2 regions of the Methylophaga sp. UBA678 genome follow, and region 2 is predicted to be linked to the other one. Evidence: riboswitches for the same ligand, from Rfam matches in the RefSeq annotation. Region 2 holds a riboswitch; the other holds the start of a gene.
The links. Region 2 has a riboswitch for cyclic di-GMP ahead of B3014_RS11285 (VPLPA-CTERM sorting domain-containing protein). Riboswitches for the same ligand answer to the same signal wherever they lie in the genome.

Region 1 (8,016 bases), on a different contig from region 2:
GTTAATCAAATACGTTTAATCTAATGGATATGGAAGGATGACACCATTCTTATGATGTTAACTGCGAATAAATAATAGAGGAATATGTGATGTTGAAACTGTTATTACCGGTCGTGCTTTTTTCTTTAAGTTCGGTGAATACTCATGCTAGCGATATACGAAAAGAAAATCTTGGCAATGTTGAAGGTGTGATGGCTACCGCTCACGGGTATTGGAAAGGTGATCAAATCTTCTTCAGGCACGACGAAAGTTTATACAAAATAATGCTTTCAGCTTATACCAACACCGGGGCCTTTGACGCGGATATGCCATTGCAAGTGAATATGTCAGGGAAAAAAAATACTTTATGCTCTACTTATTTTCTCGACAAGGACTATTCGTATGATGAAATGAAGGCGTTTGCTGAACAGTATTCGAGATCAAAGGTCAGGCTGCTTAATGTCCATCAAGTCTATTTAAACAATAAACGGTTGCACTGTACCTTTACTGATTTTGACGTGCTGGCGACGCGACAGGAACTGGCTGAGCAACGAGAAAAAGAGAAGCAAAAAGTCATTCAGGAAAGAGAGGGCTTTAGCTTTGAAGGTGATTTGGACGTGCAAGTGCCTTATCTTACGCTCAGATTTAAAGGGGTCAACACGCCTCGTGTTCTAGATGGCGAAATAACAACTGAAACACTACATCATTATTGCGGTAATACCATTCCCTACACACAAGCCATGAAAAAAGAGCAATTGCTTGAGATTAGACAGGGCCTGAAACAATCTGGTGGTAAGGCAAAGCTAAATAAGCTAAAAATTTCGAGTGGGAAATGCACGGTGGAAGAGGTTGTTCCTGTAGGCTAGTACGAACACAAAATGACGTTTTTCTGCTACCGCTGTTCTTGTATGGATGCAGTGATAAGCACAAATAGGGATATTATTCGATAACATCTCGGTCGAAAATGTCTTTTGCTGGGTTCAAGCCCGATATAATTAACTGTTAATTTTATTTAAGGATTTACCTCTGTGTTTCGTTCCTTTTTCCCTCAGCCTAAACTGTTCTTTCTATCAGCACTTATCTGGACAGCCATTGTGGTGGCCTTTTGGTATTTATTAGGTGACGATATCGGGCGTTGGTTAGGATTTAATTTGCCGGATGGTGAGACCGAGCCCGTTATCGGCGTCGGTTTTTTTGTGACACCCCAGTTCCTTTGGTTTTACTGTTATTACCTGTTTGTCTCTGCTGTCTTTGCTTTGTTCTGGTTCACTTATTCACCGCATCGCTGGCAGTGGTGGTCAGTTGTCGGTTCCCAGCTGATTCTGTTTACAACTTACTTTTCAGTTCAGGTCATGGTTGCCATTAATGAGTGGCGACGTCCGTTTTTTGATGCCGTGCAAAATGCACTGAGTAAGGAGGGGAGTGTCACCTCAGACCTTTTATATGGACTGATTATAGATTTCGCTTCAATCGCTTTTGTCGCCATTATTGTGCTGGTGATGACAAACTTCTTCGTCAAACATTATGTGTTTCGTTGGCGCACAGCGATGAATAATTATTATGTGTCTCGTTGGGAAGAAGTGAGAAATATCGAAGGTGCTTCGCAACGTATCCAGGAAGACACCATGCGCTTTGCCTCCATTGTTGAGGACTTGGGTGTCAAAATCATTGAATCAGTGATGACATTGTTTGCTTTCTTACCCGTATTATTTGCCTTGTCGAAATATGTCACTGAGTTTCCATTGATTGGTCAAATACCGGCCCCTTTATTTAATGCGGCGCTAGCCTGGTCAATTTTCGGTACTTTGGTAGTGGCTATTGCTGGTGCTAAGTTGCCTGGTCTTTATTTCAAAAACCAGCGTGTGGAGGCGGCCTATCGTAAGGAGCTGGTTTATGGTGAAGACAATGCTGATCGTGCTCAACCACCGACACTGAGAGAGTTATTCGGTAACGTCAGGAAAAACTATTTCCGTCTTTACTTTCACTATTGCTATTTCGATATTTTCCGCTACAGCTATCTGCAGGCCGATAATATTTTTGTCTATGTGATCTTGATACCAACCATTGCCGCCGGAGCCATCACATTTGGTCTCTTGCAACAAATCCTGACGGCATTCGGGCAGGTCTCAAGCTCATTTCAATACTTAGTCAATTCTTGGGCGACGATCGTTGAGCTGCAATCCATCCATAAACGTCTGGCTGGATTTGAGGCGACATTTGAGGGACGGAAGATGCCAGAATTAGCGTGATTCATTACTGGAGAATGCGGTTAAGAGACGTTTTGCGTTTGATCTGTAACGGTTAACGAGATAGCTCTGATGCCTAGCTTTTGATATGCGATTTTTATATTGAATTTAAACGATAAAATTCATATCCGTTATGAAAAAAGAACGGCATAATATGGCAAACCAAATTCTGGTTCAGGCATTGACTGACAAGTCATGACGCATTTAATCATTGGAATATCAGATGATACGCATTGGGTGGTTGCTTTGCATTTTATACAGTTCGAGCGCATTGGCTGCGGGCGAAGTTGAAATCCCGCTCCTGGCTGAAACCAGTCACCTTCAAACGGCGATAAGTCGCGTCCTTGAATTTGATGAGAATGGCAAAGCGACACTCGGGCAAGATCCATGCAATCGCATTGATTTATCCGATATCAAGGTGGCTACAGAGGATGACAACCTGTCGGTTGACATGGCTGTAGTAGCAACCACCGGAGTCCGAGTATTTGGTTCCTGCCGAGGGTTAACACCATGGCAAGGGCGTCTGGCATTAAAATTGATGCCTCAAGTGACCGAGTCTGGCCTTGCAATAGAGTTTATTCCCACATCGATTGAATTGTCTCGTCCCAATAATAGCCCCGGTATTCTAAGCAAACCTGTACAGGTGATTACGGATGCCTTGGTGCTGCCACGAATGAAAACAGTGAAAATTGATCTGGGTGGGCCGCTTAATGAGTTGGATGGTTTAATAGAACAGTTACTAGGGCCAAATAGCACACAAAGCGTTGAGCAATCCTTGGTGCAACGCACGCATATTTCACGTCTCCAGACAGAAGAAACAGGTTTAAAAGCATGGATCGCTTTTCAGGTTCGAGCATCTGACCCGAGCCTTAAACATTCTGAGTCTGTTTTGAATGCCGATGAAGCCGCACAATGGCAAACGCTTGAAGATGAATTCGATGGCTTCTTGACTACAATTATTTCAGTACTGGCTGAGTCAACCGACTCTCATGTGTTAAGAATGGAATTGCTCGCCATTTTGCTGGATGCAAGGTATGCGATTGCTGAGGCGCTGACAACCGATAACCCCGAGTCTGATCCTGTTCGTGAGTTATTTTTAACCACGTGGGAACGCTTACGCCCACTGATGAGTGAGCTTGAAGGAATGGATACGCCAGGCTTGGAAGTCGATTACAAACTAGCTGCGTTTATTGCTGGTGGTGACGCGCTTCGTGCACTAGATGCACTTGGACCTGAATATGGTCTGGAAATTACTCGGGATGGCCTACGTAGACTTGCTCGCTTGTTACTGGCTGGAACTGCACCACCGCGATTTACGCCATTGCCGTTGGAAGTGGATGAAGATTTTCGTGACCTGTTCGGTTTTGATACTGGAAAGAAGTCTGCAGCCACCACCATAGAAGTGACACAAAGTCTCGTTGAGACGGTGAGTTTATTAGGTAGCTGGTTAATGCCAGTCGCCCATGCTGCAACCATCTCACCTGCTGAAGCCTTAAAAGGCATGGTGCCACAGCGCGACAACCTTGATGATTATCTCGATTTGGTTGCCAGCTTATTGCAAGAACAATCTAAGTCATGGTTGGCGAATAATAAAAAGATGCCTGCCAGACTGACAGAGCGACTCGACCCGCTTGTTCGGGCGACAGCATGGAAAGAGTCCTGTTGGCGTCAGTTTTCTGGTTCGACTAAAAATCCCCAAGTATTGCGTTCGGCAGTGGGGGCGGTGGGTATGATGCAGATCAATGGTCGGGTGTGGCGTAAGGTTTACGATCTCGACCGCCTGGTTGATGAAGTGGACTACAACGTGAATGCCGGTATTGATATTTTGACACACTACATGATTGATTACGCCATCCGCCGTGGCGAGCACGAACAACCCGGTGGTGATGATAATTTGATAAAAGCAAGTTATGCCGCCTACAACGGTGGTCCAAGTCAGTTGGCACGCTACCGAAGTGAAAACACCCCCGCCAGATTACGTTCTATCGATAATACATTCTGGAGTTACTACACCAGCTTCAGTTCGGGCCAACTACCTGATATTTCAAGCTGTTATGTGGTCGGTAACTAACGGCAAGATAACTTCAGGTTTTTCTATACTTTGTCTCAGAAATAATAACTGTCTCTATTAAATAAAATCAGAATAAATAGATTCTATTCTTGAAGGTATGCACTTTTATCTCAGGTGCAGTTGTAAATTGTACTTAAGTACAATAGTGCACAATTAAATCTCCTGATATTTTTATTTTGCCTACCGTTTGGGCAAATATAACATTTAAATAACGGCCAAACTTGATGTGAGTCAGGGACGGAAAGCCTACAGCTGTGCAAAAAATGTATCAGGGCTGGGTTGCACTATCAGGAATGTGTTTACCATGAAAGCAAAGCATCTCTTATCCGGCCTTCTTGCACTGGGCCTCTCTCATGCCGTTTCAGCTGGCACAATCATCGGTGCAAAATCAGTTACATCAAAAACACAGTCTTCTGTGAATAATAATCCTTACACAACGATTAACCAATCTGGACTTCATGCCACATACACAAGCGGCACGACAGATTTTGATTCGTTTACAGCGACAACAAAACACTCATACCTAGCTCATCAGAAAGAATGGTTTTCAAAAAGTGGCAACAAGACAGACACGCTCATCTACGATCTTGGTGCACTTTATTCTGTAGATAAAATTGCAATTTGGAATGAAGAATCGATTGGTACGAAAACCGTCTCCATTTCATATGCCACTGATTCACTTTTTTCAGATGAAGTCTCGTTGGGGACTTTTTCTTTGACAAAAAATCTGCTCAATCAAGACTATCTTGCCGATGTTTTGTCGTTTAACTTTGTTACGGCTCAATTTTTTAAGTTTGATGTAACCGGTAATTCAGTCTTCATGACATCTCTGGGTGAAGTGGCTTTTTCAAATTTAGAAAGTGGAGCGCCTGGCGTTTCTGAAGTACCTATCCCTGCAGCAGCTTTCTTGTTTGGCCCAGCAATATTAGGCATGGTCGGTTTACGTCGTAAGAGTAAACAAGCCTAAGCTATACACAAAAAAGCCCCGCTGAAATCAGCAGGGCTTTTTTCTATTTTCAACGAGATCAGCATTTAGCCATACTAATGCTTACCTTCAGCAAACTCTTCAATAGCTTTGCTACAGAATGCATCCAGGTCATCGGGTTTTCTACTAGTCACAAGACCATTATCGACTACCACTTCTTCATCTAGCCAAGTGCCTCCAGCATTTTGAATATCCGTTTTTAAACTTGGCCAAGAGGTAAGCGTCTTACCTTTAAGAATATCGGCTTCTACCAATGTCCAAGGCGCATGGCATATGGCAGCAACTGGTTTGTGTAGACTGAAAAAATCACGGATAAAATTGACAACATTTGAGTCAGTTCGAAGTGCATCCGGGTTGGCGACACCTCCAGGTAATACCAGTCCATCATAATCACTGGCTGATACCTCAGAGATAGCTTTGTCGACACCAAAAGCATCCGCTTTGTCGAGATGATTGTAGCCCTGAACTTTCCCTGCTTTGAGTGCAATGAGTTCCGAGTCAGCGCCTGCGAGTTTGATTTGCTCCCAAGGCGTAGTCAATTCGATCTGTTCAAAACCATCGGTCACGAGAAACGCAATTTTTTTGCCTTGCAGAGTGGTGGTTGTATTTTGCATAACTTATCCTCCTTATCTAGTTGGGTACTAAATGTGTTTAAAGTTCATGCATAGAATCGAATTTTTCAGATTAAAAATGTGAACGATTTAAAACCAAGTAATTTTCTTGGCGTGTTGACTGACATATTCGATAGAACGATTATTTATCCATGATGTATGGTTATCATGCTTTGTTTGAGTTTTAATTAATCGCGACAGAGCATGGATCTTCAATATGAAGTCAAATTTAAGTATTCAAATCATTTATAAAATTGAGATGATAATGCTGTGTTTCTCTATAACGAAGTGATGAAATAATCAGGTGAAAACTAACTTCAGATATTAGACATAAAATTAAAGTAGGGAAGCAATCAGAATGTTCAAAGAGACCAACACTCGATCAATTATTAAAGGTGTAACTTGGCGCCTTGTGGCAACGACGACGACAGTGATTATCGTTTATGTATTTTTTGGTCGGCTCGATCTGGCTATTGTGGCTGGGTTGCTCGAAAGTGTATTGAAAATTGCACTTTACTGGGGCCATGAACGAGTATGGCACAAAGTCAAATGGGGGAAAAAGCGTATTGAACCATTTAATCTTTGGTTTACAGGTTTACCCGCCTCAGGGAAAACAGTTATCGCAGATGCTGTTTACGCTGAATTAGAAAAAATGCAAATACCCATCGAACGAATAGACTCCAAAGATATTCGTGATCTGATTCCTAACATCGGCTTTTCAAGAGAAGAACGTAACAGACATCTAAGTAGAGTGGGGCACTTAATCAAAACGTTACAAAATAATTCCATCTCCACTGTCGCTTCTTTTATTAGTCCCTATAAAGAATCACGTAAAGCATTAAGAAATATGGTGAAAAATAACATTGTTGTTTATGTGAAAACGGATATTGAAACCTGTAAAAAAAGAGATACAACCGGAAGTTATGAAAGAGCACTTCAAGGTGAGTTGAAAAATTTTACGGGCATCAGTGATGTGTACGAAGAACCGGAACATGCTGAAATTGTGATTGAGACAGAGAAGCTGAGTATAGAAGAATCAGCACAAGTCATTACTAACTATATTAAAAAGCACTATATGAAATAACTTATGCACAAATAAAGCTACAAAAAAAGCCGCTAGAAAAAACTAGCGGCTTTTGTATATCAGAACTATTCGTCACCGATAACTTCACGAATACGTTGAGCGATGTAGCTAACATGGGTTTCCAGAGCAAAATGGCCGGTCTCTAGTAACTCGACCACGGCATTTGGATTATCTCGCTTATAAGCCTCTGCACCGGGTGGGATATAGAAAGGATCGTGTTTACCCCAGATAATCAGTGATGGAATTTGAGTGTCTCGAAAGAACTGCTGAAACTTGGGATAGATTTTCAGGTTATTTTGATAGTCAAGAAACAGGTCTAACTGAATCTCTTTATTGCCTGCACGTTCAAATAAAAATGTATCCAGATAATAAGCTTCCGGTGCTAACAACTCCTCATTTTCTACTCCATGAGCATACTGCCAGCGCGTACCTTCCAGATTAAGAATAGCATCATGAATCACCTGACGATTTTCTGCATTTGGTTCATCCCAATATGCTTGAACAGGTGCCCAGGCATCACCTAGACCTTCCATATAAGCATTACCATTTTGTGAGATAAAGCCGGTTACACGTTCCGGATAAGCTAATGCCAGACGCAGACCAGCAGGGGCACCATAGTCAAATACGTAGATGGCGTATTTATCCAGCTTCAGCGTATCAACAAATTTCACCAATGTGTCGCCCAAGCTATCAAAGTTATAAGTGTAGTGGCGAGTAGCAGGCACCTCAGTAAAGCCAAAGCCAGGTAAATCAGGCGCAATAATATGGAACTTATCAGCTAACAAGGGAATGAGTTCACGGAATTAATGTGATGAACTTGGAAAACCATGTAGCAATAACAGTGTGGGTAATTTGTCATCACCGGCTTCACGGTAAAACAACCTCACACCATCAGTCTCTACAAATTTATAACGAATAGGATGATGTCTGTTTTTAGTCATTCTTCTCTCCTTTATTATGTGACTTCTAAAATGTAACTTTTCAGGTTACATGTGCAGTGCAGTATGTGAGTTTTCATGTAACTAGTAAATCGTGGTTTT
Region 2 (8,016 bases):
AATGGGCGAGTTTCCGCTTACTTGGCCGTATTCCATTACCGGATGCCATTATCGGTATTTCCGTCGCCGTGATTACTGTCTTTACCGATCTGGCTATCGCCGTGATCACTGGTATCATCATGTCTGCGTTGGTTTTCGCCTGGCAACATGCCAAACATATCTATCTGAAAAGTTATAAAAATGAACAAGGCTCTATTGTTCATGAATTAAACGGACCATTATTCTTTAGTTCGGTGCGTAACTTTAATGATTTATTTGATCCGAAAAATGATGATGCGGATGACGTCATTCTCGATTTCAAAAACTCGCGGGTTTATGACCATTCCGCTATTGAAGCTATTGATTCGTTGGCAGATCGTTATATCAAAGCTGGGAAAACACTGCATTTGAGACATTTAAGTGAAGAGTGTAAACAATTACTGAACAATGCAGCGGATCTTATTGAAGTCAATGTGATGGAAGATCCGCATTATCATATTGCTGATGACAAGCTGGCATAAAAGCCAAATAACTGCTATCTTTAGCGCCATAATAATAAGTTTAAAATTGTATAACCTATTGAACTACGAGAAAAAAACATGTTAAAAAAAATCGATAAATTGCTGATAGAAAAGTTTCCACATATTATTCTGGGCTTTACTGCATTTTGGCTGTTACTCATTGCTTACGGCCTTTATCACAACTAAGCCAATCAGCGTATTATTAAAAGGCCAGTCTTAGACTGGCTTTTTTTATGCCTATAAATTAGCATCGATTCAGCAAGTGATTGATTTTTGATCTAGGTCAATGCCCGATATCCACAGTAGATAAATAATAACCTCACGCTGTTTAGACAGCAGAATCTTTTCAGAGGGGAGAACTATTATGGAAAAAATCGAACACTACATTCACGATAACTTTGCCGCATTAATCTGCGTGATGTCTGTTGCTTGGTTAGCACTTGTTGCTTACGGCCTACTCATGTCCTAATCCAGTTAAGGCATCAATAACTCAAAACTTGCCCGGGCAACACACTGGCCATTTAATAAACACTCAACCTCATGTGTGCCCGGGTAATATTGTCTTGTCGAAATCTTCTTCAAGCTATGTCGTTTTTCGAGCTGAAGATATTGTCCTTCACTTAAGTGAATATTTTTCCATTTAAACACTTTTTCTCTGCTTATTTTCCCACCCGCACCAACAAAGCGAATTTTGTAATCTAATACAAGGTATTGAATCTGATGGCTCAGTATGCCCAATTCCAGCACGAGCGTGTCTCCAAGCTGTAATACTGGTTGAGAAAGGCGAAGCTGTGCTTGTTCAATATTAACCGAGTGACTAAAACCTAATAGCGGATAGACATCTGTTATACCTTGTTTAACGAGACTTCTCATCGCATGGCGAATCACCCAACTCGTATTATCAGAAGCATTTTTTTGCCATTGAGAACAGACATCAATAACCATTTGAGGATGATCTTTACTCATATCATTGATGTTATTAGCCACAGACCGTCTCACATATAGACTCGAATCACTTTTTAACTTCTCAAGAAGCGGCCATATAAGAGCGGGATCATGACGTAGTTCAGCGAGTTGCGGTGCCCAGGGTAAACGCGGGCGAATGCCTTCAGAAGCTAATCTTCGTACATGTTCATCATCATGTTCAGCCCATAACAGCATTTGCTGATAGGTTTCATCAAAGTGAGCCTTCAGAAAAAAACGAATAGCAAACTCAGCTGTAAATAATGAAGTGAGTTTTTCGAGTGCAGCAAAAGAAACGTTGCGATGCTCCAGACCATATAAAGCAACATAATCAATTAATGGCCAGGCTAGGTAATGTGCCCACCCAGAAAAATGTTCATCTCTAAGAGACTCAGCCGCCTCTAATAAGATATTTATTGCATCAACATAATCGTGAGGTAGATAAACATGCAAACTCTTCGCAAGATAATCTGCACGCGCCTTGAGCTCCAGCTCATCTAGTTTGAGAGATGCAGTCTCAATAAAATCCGTTACAGCAAAATCAGGCCACACTGAATGAATCAGAGAGCCGATTTCCTTCACTGCAGGAATATGAAGTTTATTTTTGAGTTGTTCAGCCATAAAAAAAGCCGCGATGGAATCGCGGCTTTTATCATACGGTATTCTGTCTTAGCTTAGGCAGTTTTTTTACGTCTGCGTATTGCTGTCATACCCATCAAACCAGAACCTAGTAACCATACAGCAGCAGGAACAGGTACTTCGCTAACAGGTGGGCAATATTCGCCATTCACTGTTAACTCAGCCCAGAAAACGTCTTCGCTCCATTTTGAAAACCAAGCCTTGAATGAGATGCCAGCAAGGATTTCGTCAAATAAGTCTGAGCTTAGGCTGAACATTTCAACACCGCCATCCAGAGAACCTAAGTAGCTCAAACCAGTACCATACCAGTTATCAGTATAAGCATATAAATCATCCCACCAACCATTTGCATTTGTCGAAATTTTTAGTGTGGCAGATGTAATGTCTAAATCTGCAGGGTCAGTGATAGCATCGAAATCCATATAACCAAACTCATAATAGTTCGATACTGAGGCAGTAAATGTTTCTGAGTATGTTTCAGGGTTATCACATAAAGATGAATCGTCCCCACAACCACCATGATGGTGGTGGTGACCATGGAAAAATGTTGCTGAAGCAACACTTGAAAAACCTAGCAACATAGCAGCTACTAAAATAGCCGATTTGTAAAATTTCATAGAATTATCCTTGTTTACTATGCAGCCCGGCCATCTTTAAAAAAAGACCCGTGGCTTTCCGTCACATGGCTCACACCAAGGTTGGCTTATCTGTTTATTATGCAATCACTATCTGCAAGATAGATATTAGTGAGTTGTAATGTGCCAAACAATTGTACTTTGGTACTAAAAAGTAAAATAAATCAGCTTATTACGACTCTACTTGTCCGATAACTTCACTGTTAACGGATAAATAAGTCCGACTCAACTTATTCCGGACGATTGCATAATATGAGGATATCTATGTCGGAACAATTGTACTTTGGTACAGTTTTTAATCTTTTTTAACGTTTTTTTACAAATACAGCAATAGACTCGACATGGGTGGTATGTGGGAACATATCCATAATGCCTGCCGATTCCATAATGTAGCCATGCTGGTTCACCAGTTCGCCAGCATCACGTGCTAGCGTTGCAGGATTACATGAGACATATACCAATCGCTCAGCACCTAACGCAGCTAATTGATGCAACACTTCAAATGCCCCACTTCTGGGAGGATCCAGTAAAATCTTATTAAACCCTTTTTGTGCCCAAGGATAATCTTTCAATTCTGTTTGGGTGAGATCCGCTTGCTCAAACTCGGCATTAGATAAGGCATTAAGTGCGGCATTATTTTTTGCGTGTTGTACCAGTGCAGCATCACCTTCAACGCCAACGACCTCTGTCACCCGTTTAGCTAAAGGCAAAGTAAAGTTGCCGAGCCCGCAGAACAAATCAAGAATACGATCTCCATCCTGAACATCCAGCAGCGTCATGGCCCTTTGAATCATTTTTTCGTTAATACCCGCATTCACCTGCGTAAAGTCACTCGGGTCAAACTGTAAGTTCAACCCCGGCTCTGGTGCGTAACTAAGCTGAGCAGACTCAGGCCATAATAAAGACACGGTATCCGGCCCACCTGGTTGCTGATAAATCCATAAATTATTGTTTTGTCCAAAGCTAATCAATGCATTTTTATCAGTCTCGGATAATTCATCCAGATTACGAAACACCAATGCGACATGTTCATCATCCATTGCCACTTCAATCTGAGCGATGCGGTTATAGGCTTCCAATCCACCAATTAATGAAGCTAAATCCGTTAAACGATGACCCACACGTGGATCTAACACTTCACATTGTTCAAGCATGGCAATGTACGGCGATGACTTTTCCCTAAAGCCCACTAAAACTTGTTCTTTTTTAGCGACGTATTTAACGCCGAGGCGTGCTTTACGACGATATCCCCATAATGGACCGGTTAAAGGTTCCAACCACTGTTCAGGGCTTAAGTTACCAAAATGAGTAAAGTGTTCAGCCAATGTGGCCTGTTTATGAGCCAACTGTGCTTCAGGTGACATATGCATCAAACTACAGCCGCCACAAATACTAAAATGCTGACATTTTGCCTCTACCCGATCATCAGCAGCAGACAAGACTTCTACCGTGCGCGCTTCATCATATTTTTTATGAACCCGACTATATTGAAAGTTCACTTTTTCTCCGGCTAATGCGCCATCTACAAAAACAGTTTTGCCTTCGATGCGAGCAATTCCCCTGCCATCATGTGATAATGACTCAATCTCTGCTGTCACAAGCTCTTGCGGTATTCTTTGTCTGCGGCTACGTCTTGCCATTGTTATCTCTTATCTCTGAAAAATAAAAATCCAGTGGTGTTTTCACACCACTGGATATCGTTATTATAATCAATCTGATGTAATTATTTTTGTTTCCAGCTGCCGCCTTGTTGATACCACCAGCCATTAGCAGCATTACTAATCCAACGTTGTGCAAATGTTTGCTGGATATCATTCTGCCATTCTGGATGACCATTGGCTCTGGCGATTTCAGCATAGAGCGCTTTACGATCATTATTTTCGGCGGCAATCAGACTGTTTAACTGATTACGGTCTTTTAACGGTACCGACTTCGCATCACGCAATGTAATAAAACCATCATCAGTTAAACCTATTGCGCCACTATTATAGAAAGGCTTCAGGCTTTCATGGCGTGATTTCATATTCGACTGTAATGCATTGATAGCGGGTGAATTGATATTAATATCCGCGCCTGCCGCTTCAGCCTTCGGTACCATCCAGTTCAACACCGACATTGCCAATGGCAACTTGGCATCTGATACTGAAGACTGCTTATCCTGATCATCAGATTTAATCGTTTCAGCGGGGTTTGTATCTGGTCCCCACACATCTTCAATAATTCTATCTGCCGCTTTTTCAGCTGCCGCTGCTGGGAAGTAGATATTTATAGTCACGCACGAGACCAACATTAATCCCGACACCGTCCCCGTTAACCATTTCATGATTTGCATAACCTCTCCTTACTCAATTATCGGTCCAGAACTATTTTGTACCGCTTTGATACGCTCTAATAAATCTGCCCAGTCCACTCTTCGTGTATAACCAATCACATCAATCCATGGTGGTAAACCACCACCACCTTTCACAATATAGTAACCCTGATCAGCATCTTCGATGCCAGCCATTTCACAGACATCATTTCGTAAATAACAGGACAGTCCTAAACGTTTATAAGAAAAGTCATCAAAAAAACGTAAAAAACTTCTGGATATCATACCTGTTGCACCACCGCCGACCTGCGTTAAATTATCTACGGCACGCTGACTGATGACACGTTTTCCCGGATTATCTTCAGACGTTTCTAATGTGGCATCAAACTGGACCGGTTTCCAATCAGACAATCGTAAGTTATGAACAGCTCCGGACACACGACCTGTAATTTTTCCCACATCAAACGTTTTGGTTAACAGTGCTAAATCTAACTCTGTGATATCAATATTGGCATACAGTTGTGGTAATACGCCGAGAGGATCCGTCAAACGCAAGTCGCGAATGACTGTCGTACCATCGAAGACTTTAACTTGTAGTGCCCCATCGATAGTTAATTGCTGAGATTGGTATCGCACGTGAGGAATAACGCCCGATAACTTACCATGCATTGTCGGCCAGTCCAGTGTCTGCGTTAAACTCTCCATGGATATCGGTAACAACAAGCCATCAAATGACCAGGTTATCTGTTTATCTTCTTGTTGCTGCAAACTCAGCTGATTTATTTGTAGCTCTCCATCCAATACGGGAATCGTCGTTTCTTCTACTAACTTAAAGCCATTTTTCACAGTTTGCGTATGCAGACTGCCGGCACCAATATCGACAGCATAAAGTTTGGCTTGCTGCCAGGATAAATAACCATTTAAAGGCTTATCACTATTGGTCCAAACCAGTTCACCATTCAACTTATCCGCCTTGTAACGCTGCTCACTATCCACCAGACTGACGTTATTCAACGTGGCACTCAGCTGATGCTGCTTGTCAGACCAACTTATTGAGGATGAAACCTGACCTGACAATTGTAAATCAGCTGCGGCAGTGCCCACCATAAAAGGCTTTAGCCATGTGGAATAAAACGGTGATAGCGTTTTTACAGTCACATTCGCTTCAACCTTAGTCGGCATATTATCTGTTATTTCAGCAGTGGCCTCTAAAGTAAATTGTTCTGGTTGCGTTAACTTAATATCCGCTAAGGTCCAGTGATTTAAGCCTGATTCATACTTGCCTTCAATGCTTAACTCCATGGCAGAAGTAGATAAATCGACAAAGATAGGATCACTATAAACCTGGCCTGCGGTGAATGAAGATACAGCAACAATATCCCAGGTATTGTCCGTATTATGTAAGACGATATCACCTTGCATTGTGACATTTTCCGCCACCTGACTTGCCGTCGTATTACTAAAACCCAAATCAGCTAATTGCCACTTTGCGGTGGCTGACAATACTCCCAGCAGGTTTCCATCAAGACGTGCTTGAACAGATATCTGACCTTGAGGCTGCCAGTTGTTGACCACATCAATGTATTGTTTATCCAAAAATTGAGGTAGCCATTTCTGTAGTGCTGATAAGGGAATATTCTGAGCATCAATATTCGCGTCCCAATGCTGTTCATCAAGACTAATATCAAGGCTTACCGTACCGCCATCCAGTCTCAGATTTTTTAGCTGGATATCATATTGTTCACCTTCGGTACTGACATCGAGACTAAATTGGATTTGTTGCTGCCCCAGCTCAGGATGAGAAAACTGTAAACTACCTGACTGACAACGAAAGGCATCCGTTAACCAAGCTGCTTTTGTACACTCAAATGTCACATTGCGTAATTGATTAAGTGGTTCAGCTAAGGTGATTTGAGCAGCGGTCCCTGATAGCTTCAGATCACCGGAAGTGAGTTGAACATAGGTTTTCAGTTCTTTCGCATCAAATTTTTCTGCCCAGCTATGTTCACTACTAATTTGAATCGTATTAATAGCGAATACCGGTAATGACCATAAACATAGCCATAAGAAAACTGACTTTGGCGTCAGATAGCTCATTATCAGGCAGAGAAAACGCCTGTTGAGATGTAACGATCGCCACGGTCACAGACGATACTGACAATCACCGCATTTTCTACCTGCTCAGAGATCTTCATAGCTGCTGCTAATGCACCCCCCGATGACACTCCGGCAAAAATACCTTCTTCAGCTGCCAGTCGTCGCATCATGGTTTCTGCTTCATCTTGTGTGACATCTATTGTCATATCAATGCGCTCTGGCTCGAAAATCTCAGGTAAATACGCCTGCGGCCAACGGCGAATACCTGGAATACTGGCGCCCTCTGCCGGCTGCACACCCACCACCTGAATCGCTGGGTTTTGTTCTTTTAAATAGCGAGATGTACCCATAATTGTGCCAGTCGTGCCCATTGAACTCACGAAGTGGGTAACTTCACCTTCGGTATCAGCCCAGATTTCAGGCCCCGTAGATTCATAATGGGCCAGAGGATTATCAAAGTTTCCAAACTGATTTAGCACCTTGCCTTTGCCCTCTTTCTGCATTTGTAAGGCCAGATCCCTTGCGGACTCCATACCATCTGTCAGAACAAGTTCGGCACCATACGCTTTCATCGAAGCACGACGTTCAGCACTACTGTTTTCCGGCATAATCAGAATCATTCGATACCCTAATATCGCCGTCACCATCGCCAAAGCAATACCCGTATTACCACTGGTCGCTTCGATCAAGGTGTCGCCAGGCGTGATATCACCGCGTAACTGCGCTTGCTGAATCATACTCACCACAGGTCGGTCTTTAACCGAGCCAGCTGGATTATTACCTTCCAGTTTCACCAGAATGGTATTACTCGACTCGCCGGGAATACGCTGTAATCTGACAAGCGGCGTGCGGCCAATAAACGCTTCAATCG

Region 1: another riboswitch for cyclic di-GMP. It lies ahead of B3014_RS04545 (VPLPA-CTERM sorting domain-containing protein); the one in region 2 lies ahead of B3014_RS11285 (VPLPA-CTERM sorting domain-containing protein).

What each region holds. Positions count from the first base shown of each region.
Region 1 is NZ_DBNG01000008.1:146,530-154,545, reverse strand. It holds gene B3014_RS04560 (hypothetical protein) at 90-845, shown strand; gene sbmA (peptide antibiotic transporter SbmA) at 1,008-2,228, shown strand; gene B3014_RS04550 (lytic transglycosylase domain-containing protein) at 2,449-4,296, shown strand; cyclic di-GMP riboswitch class I at 4,501-4,583, shown strand; gene B3014_RS04545 (VPLPA-CTERM sorting domain-containing protein) at 4,601-5,263, shown strand; gene B3014_RS04540 (type 1 glutamine amidotransferase domain-containing protein) at 5,338-5,895, opposite strand; gene cysC (adenylyl-sulfate kinase) at 6,251-6,976, shown strand; gene B3014_RS04530 (alpha/beta fold hydrolase) at 7,042-7,767, opposite strand; gene B3014_RS04525 (alpha/beta fold hydrolase) at 7,780-7,917, opposite strand.
Region 2 is NZ_DBNG01000021.1:104,918-112,933, reverse strand. It holds partial or broken gene B3014_RS11295 (SulP family inorganic anion transporter) at 1-500, shown strand, start outside; gene B3014_RS11290 (DNA alkylation repair protein) at 975-2,084, opposite strand; gene B3014_RS11285 (VPLPA-CTERM sorting domain-containing protein) at 2,138-2,719, opposite strand; cyclic di-GMP riboswitch class I at 2,737-2,815, opposite strand; gene rlmD (23S rRNA (uracil(1939)-C(5))-methyltransferase RlmD) at 3,043-4,377, opposite strand; gene B3014_RS11275 (YdbL family protein) at 4,461-5,069, opposite strand; gene B3014_RS11270 (hypothetical protein) at 5,079-7,145, opposite strand; gene cysM (cysteine synthase CysM) at 7,148-8,016, opposite strand, start outside.